DNA from 2 places in the Plantactinospora sp. CNZ321 genome. Region 2 is predicted to be linked to the other one. Evidence: riboswitches for the same ligand, from Rfam matches in the RefSeq annotation. Region 2 holds a riboswitch; the other holds the start of a gene.

Region 1 (6,328 bases), 1.3 Mb from region 2:
GCTCCGCGTCGCCGAGCAGGGTCGACGCGGAGTGCGCCTGCCCGCCGTCGTCGACCAACCGGAGCAGGATCTCCTGCCGGGTGATCTGGTTGAGCCGCAGGTCGAGGATGGGCTGGGTGTAGAGGGTGAACCGGTTCTCCGCCACCGTGGCCCGTACCCGGCTGCGGCACAGTTCCCGGCGTTCGTCCTCGGCCGCCGGCCGGTCCAGGGCGACCCGGGCGACGCCGGTGCCCCGGGCCCGGCGCCAGGCCGTCTCCGCGTCCACGATCAGGTCGACGCCGCGGCTGCCGTCCCGCCCCTGGTAGCGGACCAGGCCACCCCAGGCGTCGACCAGCCGGGCCCGCTCCAGCACGAAGGACTGGGAGCGGATGCCGTCGATGATCCGCTCGGCGAGCGCGGTGGCGGAACTGAGCGTTGTCCGCTGCATCAGTACCCCGAACTCGTTCGGACCGGTCCGGCCGCAGACGTCGGAGCGGCGGGCGACCCGGCGGACGACCTGGGCCACCGCCGCCGCCAGCCGCTCCTGCTCGTCGCCGCTCCCGGGCCCGCCGTCGCCGCCAGGTACACCGTCGCCGCCGTTGTCCTGGCCGACCGCCGGGCCGACCGCCGGACCGACCGCCGGGGCGACCGGTTCGACGGCCACCACCAGCAGTACTCCCGGCCCGCCCCGCTGGGCGGTGTCGATCTCGTCGGCGAACCTGGCCCGGTGGAAGAGCCCGGTGACCGGGTCCCGGCCGGCCGGTTCCGCCTGCACCGTCTCGCGGCGGCGGGCCAGTCGCGCCTGCTCCTGGCGGGCGAGTTCGATCTCGGTGACGTCCCGGGCGGTGGCGACGATGCCGTACGGCCGGTTCTCCCCGTCGACGACGTATTCCAGGCGGCAGTGCACGTACCGGGTGACCCGGTCCGGGCGGACCACCCGGCAGGTCGTCTCCCGGACGGTCCGGTCCCGCCACGCCGACTCGACCACCCGGCGTACCCCGTCGACGTCCTCGGGGTGGATCAGCCGGGTCAGCGCCGCGACCGAGTGCCGGACGGTGCCGGGCGGATGACCGAGGATCAGGGCCATCTCGTCCGACCAGGTCAGCTCCGCGCTGGCCTGGATCCAGGTGACGGTGCCGAGCTTGGCCAACTGGGCCTCCCGGGTGATCCGGGCGACCTCGTCGGTGTCGGCGGTGAGCGGATCGCGTACCTCGATGTCGCCGGTCAGGTCGCGGCCCTCGGAGACCGCCCGCCGGTATTCCTGCTGCACCCGGCGGGTGGCCCGGCGGGCCCGGGCCCGTTCCAGCTGCGTGCAGGTCCGGTCCGAGGCCAACGCCAGGATGTCGTCCAGGTTCATCCCCGCTCCCTCCCGGAGGGCGTGTCGAAGCCCGCCTGCTGGGCGAGTTCCTTCAACCGGTGCCGGGCCTCCTGCCGGTACGTCCGCACGGTGTTGTACGCGATGCCGAGGATGGCCGCGATCTCGTGGTCGGACCAGCCGTCGAGGGCCAGTACGAAGACCTCGGCCTGGCGGGGCGGCAACCTCGGCAACCAGCCACGCAGCAGTTCCCGGGCCTCAGCCGGGTCGGCCGGTTCGGCGAGCCGCTCCGGCGGTACCTCGTCCAGGCTCACCGTCACGTCCTGCCGCCGGCGCCGGTGCAGCACCAGCAGCTTGTAGCGGGCGGTCTTGTACATCCAGGCCAGCGGCTTCTCGTAGTCGCGGATCTGCTCCCACTTGTCCCGGGCGGTGATGAACGCCTCCTGTACGGCGTCCTCGACCAGACCCCGGTCCGGGCAGCGGGCGAGCAGGAAGCGCTCGACCTGTACGAAGTTCTGCTGGCAGAACGCCTCGAAGCTCACCTCTGACTCGGTCTGGCCCGCCCGGTCCCCCAACCGGGTGGCCGGATCGGCACGCACCACCGCGTTGTCCCCACTCACGCCGCCTCGCCCCCGTCTGTTCGACGGAGGCTGCGCAGTTCCCCGACCCGGTGCCCGTCGCGGTCCCGCGCGTGGACCCGTAGGTCGGTCGAGCCGCCGCCGGTCGACCGGATCAGACCCACCGGTACTGCCACCGAGCCACCGGTCGACAGTCCCCCCAGAACGTCGCTCATCCTCGCCTCTCGCGGTCCGTAGTTGTCGTTCCGGGTATAACTCTCCGTCAAGCGCCTTGGCGTAGGGGGCGACCCGCCAGGGTGAAGATGTCAATGATCAAAAAAGCGGCGACCACGTGCGGCATTTCCTCCGATCGGCCACAGTAGACAGGCCGATCGGGCGAGCACATGTACTGTCGAGTATGGATTACGCGCGGTGATGAGGTGGCGATCGGCCGGCATCCTCAGTCGATCGCGTCGGGGCGGGCCTCCGGCGGCTCGTCGTCGTCCTCGTCGGCCTCGCCCCAGTTGCGGCGCAGGAACGGCAGCGCGGCCCAGAAGGTCAGGAACCAGACCCCGGCCAGCCCGGTGAGCACGAACGCCAGCGGCCGGGGCAGCAGGAAGTCGGTGATCAGCAGCACCGAGCTGACCATCGCGATCAGCATGAAGGCCAGCCCGCCGCTGGCCATGCCGTGCGCGAACCGGACCAGTTCCGGCTTGCGCCCCTGCCGGAAGAGCGCCCGGTGAAAGGCGACCGGCGAGATGATCAGTGCGGTGGCGGCCGCCGCCGACAGCAACGCGACGATGTAGATGTCCTTCTGGAACGTGGTGGCTCGCGGAAACCCGCTGCTGAAGGGGAGGGTGAGCAGGAACGCGAACAGGATCTGCACGCCGGTCTGCGCCACCCGCAGTTCCTGCAACAGGTCGGCGAAGTTGCGCTGCCAACGCTGTTTCTCCGTCTCGACGGCCACCCGGGCCACCTCCGCTTCCGGTCGAATGTGGCAGCAGTGTGCCCTGACCGGCCGTACCCGAAACGCGAGGAAGCCTCGACGGTGACCCGGAAGCGGTAAGGGAGACAATCCGGGCGGCGCCGGAGTCGGGGTGCCGGGGTCAGCCGCCCCGGCGGATCCGGCCGGCGTACCGGGCCTCCAGGGTGTCGTTGTGCTCGTCGCTGTCCGGGATGTTCGCCGAGAGGTAGACCGGAGGCTTCTCCCCCGCCTCGACCAGCCGGCGGACCACCTCCACCACGACCTGCTGGGCGAGGAGCGCGGCGGTGATCGACGACACCGCACCGACCGCACCGCCGCCGGGCAGCGGCAACGCCGCGTCGCCGTACGGGGCGCCGTTGTCGAGTACCACGTCGGCGAGGTCGCTCAGCTTGCGTCCGGACGGATGCCGGGACGGCACCCGTGCGGAGTGCTGCTGCGACGTGATCGCGATCAGCCCGTGGCCGCGCTCCTTGACCAGCGACGCGAACTCGACGATCGTGCCGTTCACCCCCGAGTTCGAGGCGATCACGAAGACGTCCCGAGGGTCGATCGGGGTCAGCTCGTAGAGCCGGCCGGCCACGCTCGGGTCCCGCTCCAGGGTGGGGCCGAGGATGTCGACCGGCTCGCCGCCGCGCAACACCAGGTCCCGCAGCGCGATCCGGTTGGTCGGGACCAGCCCGCCGGCCCGTCCGGCGATCTCCATGGCCAGCGCCTCCGAGTGGCCGGTGCCGAACGCCTGCACCACTCCACCGGCCCGCAGCGCGTCGCCGACCAGGTCGGCCGCCCGGAGTACGCCGTCGCGGGCAGCGGCCGCGACCCGCCCGATCGTCTCGGTGACCAGGTCGAGATAGCCCTCGGGGCTCAGTGTCACGCCGCACGCGTCCCTTCGAGATGTTGATCTGGGCCATCCAGCCTATCCCGTGGGATCGTGCGCGCCGCCACATCCGCCGGTCGCACGCTGTCGGCGCGGCGGTATCCGGTGTACCGTCTGCGGAACAACAGCACATCCGACAGGGGAGCGCACAGCGCTGAGAGTGCGGGTGACACACCCGCAGACCCTCGAACCTGATCTGGGTAATGCCAGCGCAGGGAGTTCGGTCGAGTCTCCAGCCGCGCCGCAGTCCGGGCAGTCCCGGGTTGCGGCGTGCGTCTTTCCTGGTCCACCACGTGACTGGGAGGCATGCTCATGAGTTCGTCCACCACCGCCAGATGGCGCACCGTCGACATCATCGTCGCCTCGGTCATCGCGGTCGCGTTCGGGGTCATCTTCTGGGCCTGGAGCCTGGTCTGGAGCGCCACCGAGGGTGCCTTCACCTTCTTTCCGCCGGCCCAGGCGCTCATCTACGGCATCTGGCTGGTGCCCGGAGTACTCGGCGGCCTGGTGATCCGCAAGCCGGGTGCGGCGCTGTACTGCGAGTTTCTCGCCGCCTTCGTCTCGGTGCTGCTCGGCAGCCAGTGGGGCACCGTCGCGATCATCCAGGGACTGGCCCAGGGCGTCGGCGCCGAGGCGGCCTTCCTCGCCGTCCGCTACCGCTCGTTCCGGCTGCCGGTCGCGGTCGGCTCCGGTCTGTTGGCCGGTCTCGCCGCCGCCATCTTCGACCAGATCCGCTACTACTCGGAGCACGACTTCGACTCTTTCCGGCTGCCGGTCTTCCTCCTCACCGTGCTCAGCTCGGCGATCGTGGCCGGTGCCGGTGGCTGGGCATTGACCCGGGCGCTGGCCCAGACCGGGGTGCTGGACCGGTTCCCGGCCGGCCGCGACCGCACCGCCGTGTGAGCGGCGCGAACCCGGTGGTGACGTCGTGAGCGAGGTGCGGCTACGCGGCTTCGGCTGGCGGCACGCCGGCCGTCGGGCCTGGGCGGTCCGCGACGTCGACCTGCGGATCGGGCACGGCGAGCGGGTACTCCTGCTCGGCGCCTCCGGTTCCGGCAAGAGCACCCTGCTCGCGGCGCTGGCCGGACTGCTCGCCGAGGACTCCGGCGAGCAGTCCGGCAGCGTCGAGATCGACGGGCTCGATCCGCGCAAGGCCCGGGAGCGGGTCGGCATCGTCTTCCAGGACCCGCAGACCCAGCTGGTGATGGCCCGCTCCGGCGACGACGTGGCGTTCGGCCTGGAGAACCGGGGGGTACCGGCGGAGGAGATCTGGCACCGGGTCACCGAGGCGCTGGACCGGGTCGGCTTCCCGTACGGCCCGGACCGGTCCACCGCCGCGCTCTCCGGCGGCGAGCAGCAGCGGCTCGCCCTGGCCGGGGTGCTGGCGCTGCGGCCCGGGCTGCTGCTGCTGGACGAGCCGACCGCCAACCTGGACCCGGCCGGCGCCGCGCTGGTCCGGGAGGCGGTCCGGTCGGCGGTCGACGACGACACCACGCTGATCCTGGTCGAGCACCGGGTGTCGGAGGCGCTGCCGCTGGTCGACCGGGTGGTGGTACTCGAACCGGGTGCCGGGGTGTGTGCCGACGGCGCTCCGGGTGAGGTCTTCGCGGCACACGGCGCGGAGCTGGCCGCCGCCGGGGTCTGGGTGCCCGGGCCGCCGCCGGCACCGCGCCGGTCCACGAGCGGTCCCGGTGCGGTGTTGCTCGCCGCCGACCGGCTCGGCCTGCCACCCCGGCTGGCAAGCACCGATCTGCGGGTACGTGCCGGCGAGGCGCTCGCGGTGCTCGGCCCGAACGGTGCCGGCAAGTCCACCCTGGCGCTGCTGCTCGGCGGGCTGCTCCGGCCCGGCGCCGGCCGGCTCTCGGCCACCGAGATACTGGCCGGCCGGCACGCCGGCACCGCACCGCACCGGTGGCGGGCACCGGTGCTGGCCGACCGGATCGGCTCGGTCTTCCAGGACCCGGAGCACCAGTTCGTCCGCACCACCGTCTTCGAGGAGCTGGCGCTCGGGCCGCGTCGGGCCGGTCGGCCGGAGGCGGTGGTCCGGTCGGTGGTGGACGAGCTGCTGGCCCGGCTCCGGCTGGACCGGCTGGCGGCGGCCAACCCGTACACCCTCTCCGGCGGCCAGGCGCGGCGGCTGAGCGTGGCGACGGCGCTGGCCACCGCACCCCGGCTGCTCATCCTGGACGAGCCGACCTTCGGCCAGGACCGACGTACCTGGCTCGAACTGGTCGAGCTGCTCGCCGAGCTGCGCGACGACGGGCACGGCATCGTCACCGTCACCCACGACGCCGACTTCGTCGCCGCGCTCGCCGACCGGACGCTCCGGCTCCGCGACGACGCGTCGGAGCGACCCCGGCAGCCCAGCGACGACGCGTCGGAGCGACCCCGACGGCCCGGCGACGACGCGTCGGAGCGGCCGGTGGAGCGGGCCGGCACCGGATCGGCCGGGCGGGACCGATGATCCCGTACCAGCCGATCGCCGCCCCGCACGCGGCGCTGGCCCGGCGCAATCCGGTGGCCAAGGTCGCCGCTGCGCTGGTCGTCTCGGTGGCGCTGATCGCCACGGTCGATCCGGTGGCCCCGGCGGTGGCGATCGGGTTCGAGCTGGCCGTGGT
Region 2 (6,328 bases):
CGTTCACGAGCGGTTTCCGGGCGGCCAGTCGATTCTGGACCGCACGATGAGGTCGGCGAGCAGCGCCACCGCGCCGACGATCAGGCCGGCACAGAGCAGCAGCACGGTGTTGGTGGCGATCCGGACCGGATGCGCGACCAGGTCGTACACGATCTTTCCGGAGCCGACGGTGAGCAGCAGCAGCGACGGTGGCATCAGCACCTTGAGCGGGTTGAAGTACATCACCATCCGGAGCACCTGCAGGAGGTAGCGGTAGGCGTCCCGGACGAAGTGGAACTTCGACGAGCCCGACCGGCGGGCGTAGGCGATCGGCAGGTAGTGCACGTCGTGCTGGTTGTGCAGGAACGCCATCGTGATGGTGGTGACGCAGGAGAAGCCGGGCGGGAGTAGTCGCAGGTAGGGCAGGGACACGTCCCGGCGGAAGGCCCGTAGCCCGGAGTTGAGGTCGGGGATGCGGGTGCCGGCGAGCCGTTCGGCGATCTTGCGGATGAGCCACTTCGCCGGTACCCGGAGGAGCTTGTGGCTGCCCTGCTCACTGGTGCGGGCGCCGACGACCTGGTCGACGTGCGGGTCCCGGAGCAGCAGCCGGACGAACTCCGGGATCCGCTCGTTCGGGTAGGTCATGTCCGCGTCGGTCCACACCACGATGGTGCCGCGGGCCTGTTCCGTACCGATCCGGCGCGCGGTGCCCGAACCGCCGTTGCGGTGGAACGCCAGCAGCCGGAGCCGGGGGAACCGGGCGGTCGCCTCGCGCAGGATCTCCAACGTGCCGTCGGTGGAGGCGTCGTCGATCGCGAGTAGCTCGTAATGCAGGCCGCTGTCGTCCATTGCCGCGCAGATGCGCTCGATCTCCGCCAGTACGTGCGCCTGTTCGTTGTAGCAGGGGAGTACGACGGTCACCTCTACCGGCGCGTTGCTCTCCCGGCTGACCTGGGCGGGGACGACGGACATCTCCGTGCCAGGCCGGTCGAACCGGCCGTTCACCGCCATGTGAACCCGCCTTTCGACGCCTCGCGCGGCGACCTGGACGGCACGGGGGTTATTGCCACGGTCGCCATTTCCGCGCCCACGATATAGCAGTTTTCGAGGTTCGCGCGCGACGCGCCAGCGTCTCATTCTGTTTTACAGACGCGAATCGTCGTCGAATTGTTTTCCTGAATGGTGGTCCCCTGGCCGGGTGAGCGAACTCCGGTGCGGAGTCCGGGGCGGACCACGGCGGCATAGGGTTGATCTCGTGACTGAGATGACCTATCGCCGGTTGGGCGACTCCGGGCTCGTGGTGTCCGTCGTCGGAGTCGGGTGCAACAACTTCGGCCGCAAGCTCGACGCCGCCGGTACCCGGGCCGTGGTCGACGCGGCCCTCGACGCCGGCATCAACTTCTTCGACACCGCCGACATCTACGGCGAACCGCACGGCGGGTCGGAGGAGCAGCTCGGTGCCGCGCTACGCGGCCGGCGGGACGACGTCGTGCTGGCATCCAAGTTCGGCATGAGCATGTCGGGGATGAACGGACCGGACCACGGCGCCCGGGGCGCCCGGCGCTACGTCGCCCGGGCGGTCGAGGCTTCACTGCGCCGGCTCGGCACCGACCACATCGACCTCTACCAGATGCACGAGCCCGACCCGGGTACGCCGATCGAGGAGACCCTGAACGCGCTCGACGATCTGGTCCGGGCCGGTAAGGTCCGCTACCTCGGCAACTCCAACTTCGCCGGCTGGCAGATCGCCGACGCCGCCTGGACGGCGCGCACCCGCGGCCTGACGCCCTTCATCAGTGCGCAGAACGAGTACAGCCTGCTGAACCGGGGCGTGGAGACCGAGGTCGTGCCGGCCGCCCAGCACTTCGGGCTCGGCCTGCTGCCGTTCTTCCCGCTCGCCGACGGGCTGCTCACCGGCAAGTACAAGCGGGGCGCCCAGCCGCCGTCGGACAGCCGGCTCGCCAGCAGCAGCCCGAGGTACGCCGCCCGGCTGGCCTCCGCCCCGTGGGACACCATCGAGGCGCTGGAGAAGTACGCGGCCGAGCGCGGCCGCTCCCTGCTCGACGTGGCGATCGGCGGCCTGGCCGCCCAGCCGGCGGTGACCTCGGTGATCGCCGGTGCCACCACCCCCGACCAGGTACGCGCCAACGCCAACGCCGGCGGCTGGCAGCCGACCCCGGACGACCTCATCACCCTCCGCACCCTCCTCTGACCCCGAGCGTCCCTCCCGCCGCCGGTCCCAGCGCGTCGACCTGGACACCAGAGGCGTTACCGCGACCGGTTAGCGCATCTGGTGTCCAGGTGACGGGAGGCGTTCCCGCACGGCCTGGGCCACCTGGGCGACGAGCCGGGCGGGATGGCGCAGGACGTCGTCGGCGGTGAAGCGGAGTACCGCCCAGCCGGCGGCGCGGAGATCGTTCAGCCGGGCGACGTCGTGGCGGAAATGTGCCCGCTCGCGGTGGTGGTCACCCTCGTACTCCAGCGCGATTCGCAGCCGGGGATAGGCGAGGTCCACCCGGCCCAGGAATCGTCCGCGACCGTCGTACACGTCGTACTGCGCGGTCGGTACCGGCAGACCGGCGTCGACGAGCAGCAGCCGGAGCCGGGTCTCCATCGGTGACTCGCTGAGCGGTTCCGCCAGGCCGAGCACCTCCCGCAACAGCGGTACCCCGGGCCAGCCGGGGCGCGCGGCGAGGTAGTCGGTGAGGGCGGCGCGCTTCACCAGCCGGCGGTTCAGCAGCGCGTCCACCGCCACCACCGCCTCGGTACGCGGCGGCCGTCGCCCAAGGTCGAACGCGGTACGAAGCGGCGTGGTGACCGGCAGGCCGCCGAACCGGGTCACGTCGCCGGGCGAGAGTTTCGCGAGTGTGTAGCGAACCCGTAGCCGCGGACGTGGCCGGGTGACACCCGGCACCAACACGGTGACCGGGGCGTCCCGGGGGAGCAGATGGACGCCCCACAGGTATGCGGCACTCAACCCGCCGATGGCCGCCCCCGACGGCAGGCTGAGTGCGGCCGCGTCACACCACATCCGATGGTCGTCCTCCCGGTAGCCGTCGCGGTGGACGTAGATGTCGGGGAGAAGCCGGCGCCAGGCCGGACCGCGCAACATGCTCCGGGTGACCAGCCCTTTCGCCACTGCGGCGCGGGCGGAGAACGGCAGGAACGCCAGCTGTGCCGGTACCCGGGGCGGACGAGCCATCGCACCAGCCTGCCGCACCTCCCGCCGCTCCGCTGCCCCGCCCATCAGCCACACTTCACCACCACCACCCACTGCCCGCCCGCTCACCCACGCCCACCCGCTCACCCACGCCCGCCCGCTCACCCACGCCCGCCCGCTCACCCGTGCCGGCCCCGCCCGTGCCGGCCCCGTCCGTGCCGGCCCCGTCCGTGCCGGCCCCGTCCGTGCCGGCCCCGCCCACTCGCGCCCGTCCGCCCAGCCCACCCGCCCACTCGCGCCCGCCTGCCCACTCGCGCCCGCGCCTGCCCGCCCGCGCACCGCCCGCCCCACTGCACGCCGTGGCGGTCATGCGTGGTTGACCTGGACAGCAGAGGCGTTAACCGGTGCGGATAGCGCCTCTGGTGTCCAGGTGAGTGTGGTCGGCCGACAGCATGACCGGGGCGGTACGTGGTCGAGTGTGGACACTGTGTGAATTGTCACGGCTCTTTACGGATCCGTGACCGAGCGCGTACGCTCGCCGACAAGTAACCCACGGGAGCCCGGTGGACCGGGCTGAGAGGGGGGCTGTCGAGCCCCCGACCGTCGAACCTGATCCGGGTAATGCCGGCGCAGGGAGGAGCGTTGCCGTGCCACCGATCGGACGACTTCACCTCATCACCGACACCCGGCCCGGGCGGGACCCGCTCGCGGTGGTCGAGGCGGCCCTCTCGGTCGCCGGCCCCGAACTGGTCGTACAGGTTCGGGTCGCGGACGACACCGACGACCGGGCGGCGTACGAGCTTGCCGTCGAGGTGGCCGGCCGCTGTGCCACCGTCGGGGCGAGCTGCCTGGTCAACGACCGGCTGCATCTCGCGCTCGCGATCGGGGCGACGGGCGGGCACGTCGGCGCCCGGGACCTGCCGGTCGACGCCGCCCGCCGGGTGCTCGGCCCGACCGCCGTGCTCGGCGCGACCGCACGGGACCCGGAGACGGGGGCGGCGGCGGTCGCGGCCGGTGCCAGCTACCTCGGCGTCGGCCCCTGCCACGCCACCTCCACCAAGGACGGGCTGCCCGTGCCGATCGGCCCCGAGGGTGTCCGCCTGGTCGCCTCGGCGGTGCCGGTACCGGTTATCGCGATCGGCGGGATCACCCCGGAGCGGGTGCCCGCGCTTATGGCCGCCGGGGCGTACGGGGTCGCCGTGGTGGGCGCCGTCTCCACCGCCGCCGACCCGGCCCGGGCCACCGCCGCACTCCTCACCAGCCTCGGCGCCGCCCCGCCCCCACCCCACCCGGAACGGGGAACATCGCCGGGGGTCGCACCCCGGCGGAGTTCGTCGTTGTCGGGTCGGGGTGCGGGGGCGCAAGGATGCTAGGCGAGGGCGGGGCATCCGACGTCGCGGTGGTGGGCGGGGGGCCGATCGGGCTCGCCGTCGCCTGGCGGTGCGCCGCCCGGGGCATGCGGGTAAGCGTGTACGACGCGACGCCCGGCTCGGGCGCCTCCGACGTGGCGGCCGGCATGCTCGCCCCGGTCGCCGAAACCTACTTCGGCGAGCGGGTCCTGACCGGACTGCTGGTCGAGTCCGCGGCCCGGTGGCCGGCGTTCGCCGCCGAACTCGCCGAGTACGCCGGGCGGGACCTGGGCTACCGGACCGAGGGGACGCTGACCGTCGCGCTCACCTCCGACGACCTGGCCGAGGCGGAGCGGCTCTGGGCGTACCAGCGGAATCTCGGCCTGCCGGTGACCCCGCTGCGGCCGGCGGAGCTGCGGGACCGCGAACCGCTGCTGGCCACCCGGCTGCGCGGCGGTGCGCTCGCCCCCGGCGACCACCAGGTCGACCCGCGCCGGCTGGTCGCCGCGCTGCGGGTCGCCGTCGAACGCGCCGGGGTGACCATGGTGTCCCGGCCGGTGCGGGACCTCGCGGAGCTGGACGCGACGGCGACGGTCGTCGCGGCCGGCTGCGGTACGGCGGCGCTGACCGGCCTGCCCGTTCGGCCGGTGAAGGGGCAGATCCTGCGGCTGCGCGCGCCCGGCGGCGCGGCACCCGGCTTCCGGCACGTGATCCGGGGTCACGCGGACGGCCGACACGTCTACCTGGTGCCGAGGACCGATGGCGAGGTGGTGGTCGGGGCGACCGTCGAGGAGCGCGCCGACCTCGACGTCACCGCCGGGGCGGTACTCGACCTGCTCCGGTCCGCCACCGAGGTGATCCCGGAACTGGCCGAGTACGAGCTGGTCGAGGCGCGTTCCGGGCTGCGTCCCGGGACGCCGGACAACGCACCGCTGCTCGGCCCGCTGCCCGGCCGGCCCGAACTCGTGGTCGCGGCCGGGCACTTCCGGCACGGCATCGTGCTCACCCCGCTCACCGCCGACCTGGTTGCCGACCTGCTGGCCACCGGAGTGCCCGATCCGGCACTCGCGTCGCTGTCGCCGGCCCGGTTCGGCCAACCGGTGCCGGTCGCGCGGCGGTCGGAATCGGTCGGGGATGCGGTGTCGGTCGGGCGGCGGTCGGAATCGGTCGGGGATGCGGTGTCGGTCGGGCGGCGGTCGGAATCGGTCGGGGATGCGGTGTCGGTCGGGCGGCGGTCGGAATCGGTCGGGGATGCGGTGTCGGGGACGTGGCCGGCGGATGCCCGGCCCGAGCGTCAGGACGCCGAGCGCGGCAGCCGGAACGTGAGCCACACGGAGGCGGTGGAGGGGCCGGGGAACGGCGGGGAGCCGGGGCCGGACGACCCAACGACCAGGGAGGCGAGGACGCGGTGGAGCTGACCGTGAACGGAGTCGAACAGCGGCTGCCCGGCGAGTTGACCGTGGCGGACCTGGTGGAACGGGTCACCAGCGCACACCGGGGCGTGGCGGTCGCGGTGAACGGCGAGGTGGTGCCGCGCGGCGGCTGGCCGGCCCGGCTGCTCCGGGACGGCGACCGGGTCGAGGTGCTGACCGCGGCCCAGGGCGGGTGACCGAGATGTCGTTCGGGCCCTCCGATCCCGAACCCGGGTTCGTGCTCGCCGGTGAGAAGTTCGGCTCCCGGCTGATCCTCGGCACCGGCGGGGCGCCCAGCCCGTACGTCCTGGAGCAGGCGATCCGGGCCAGCGGCACCGAGCTGGTCACCGTCGCGCTGCGCCGGATCGACAGTGACGCCACCATGGGCGGCGGCCTACTGGAGGTGCTCGGTCGGTGTGGCGTACGGC

Evidence for each region. A riboswitch is a leader RNA that binds a small molecule or an ion and turns the genes downstream of it on or off. The one in region 2 is predicted to bind thiamine pyrophosphate.
Region 1: another riboswitch for thiamine pyrophosphate. It lies ahead of EV371_RS05120 (ECF transporter S component); the one in region 2 lies ahead of thiE (thiamine phosphate synthase).

What each region holds. Positions count from the first base shown of each region.
Region 1 is NZ_SHKQ01000001.1:1,171,290-1,177,617, forward strand. It holds gene EV371_RS05100 (bifunctional diguanylate cyclase/phosphodiesterase) at 1-1,336, opposite strand, end outside; gene EV371_RS05105 (sigma-70 family RNA polymerase sigma factor) at 1,333-1,914, opposite strand; gene EV371_RS33290 (hypothetical protein) at 1,911-2,087, opposite strand; gene EV371_RS05110 (DUF6328 family protein) at 2,312-2,818, opposite strand; gene EV371_RS05115 (SIS domain-containing protein) at 2,958-3,707, opposite strand; TPP riboswitch at 3,839-3,946, shown strand; gene EV371_RS05120 (ECF transporter S component) at 4,023-4,613, shown strand; gene EV371_RS05125 (ABC transporter ATP-binding protein) at 4,639-6,174, shown strand; gene EV371_RS05130 (CbiQ family ECF transporter T component) at 6,171-6,328, shown strand, end outside.
Region 2 is NZ_SHKQ01000001.1:2,506,507-2,512,834, forward strand. It holds gene EV371_RS11225 (glycosyltransferase family protein) at 1-7, opposite strand, end outside; gene EV371_RS11230 (glycosyltransferase family 2 protein) at 4-951, opposite strand; gene EV371_RS11235 (aldo/keto reductase) at 1,244-2,191, shown strand; gene EV371_RS11240 (PDDEXK family nuclease) at 2,261-3,226, opposite strand; TPP riboswitch at 3,682-3,792, shown strand; partial or broken gene thiE (thiamine phosphate synthase) at 3,787-4,404, shown strand; partial or broken gene thiO (glycine oxidase ThiO) at 4,506-5,600, shown strand; gene thiS (sulfur carrier protein ThiS) at 5,897-6,097, shown strand; gene EV371_RS11265 (thiazole synthase) at 6,103-6,328, shown strand, end outside.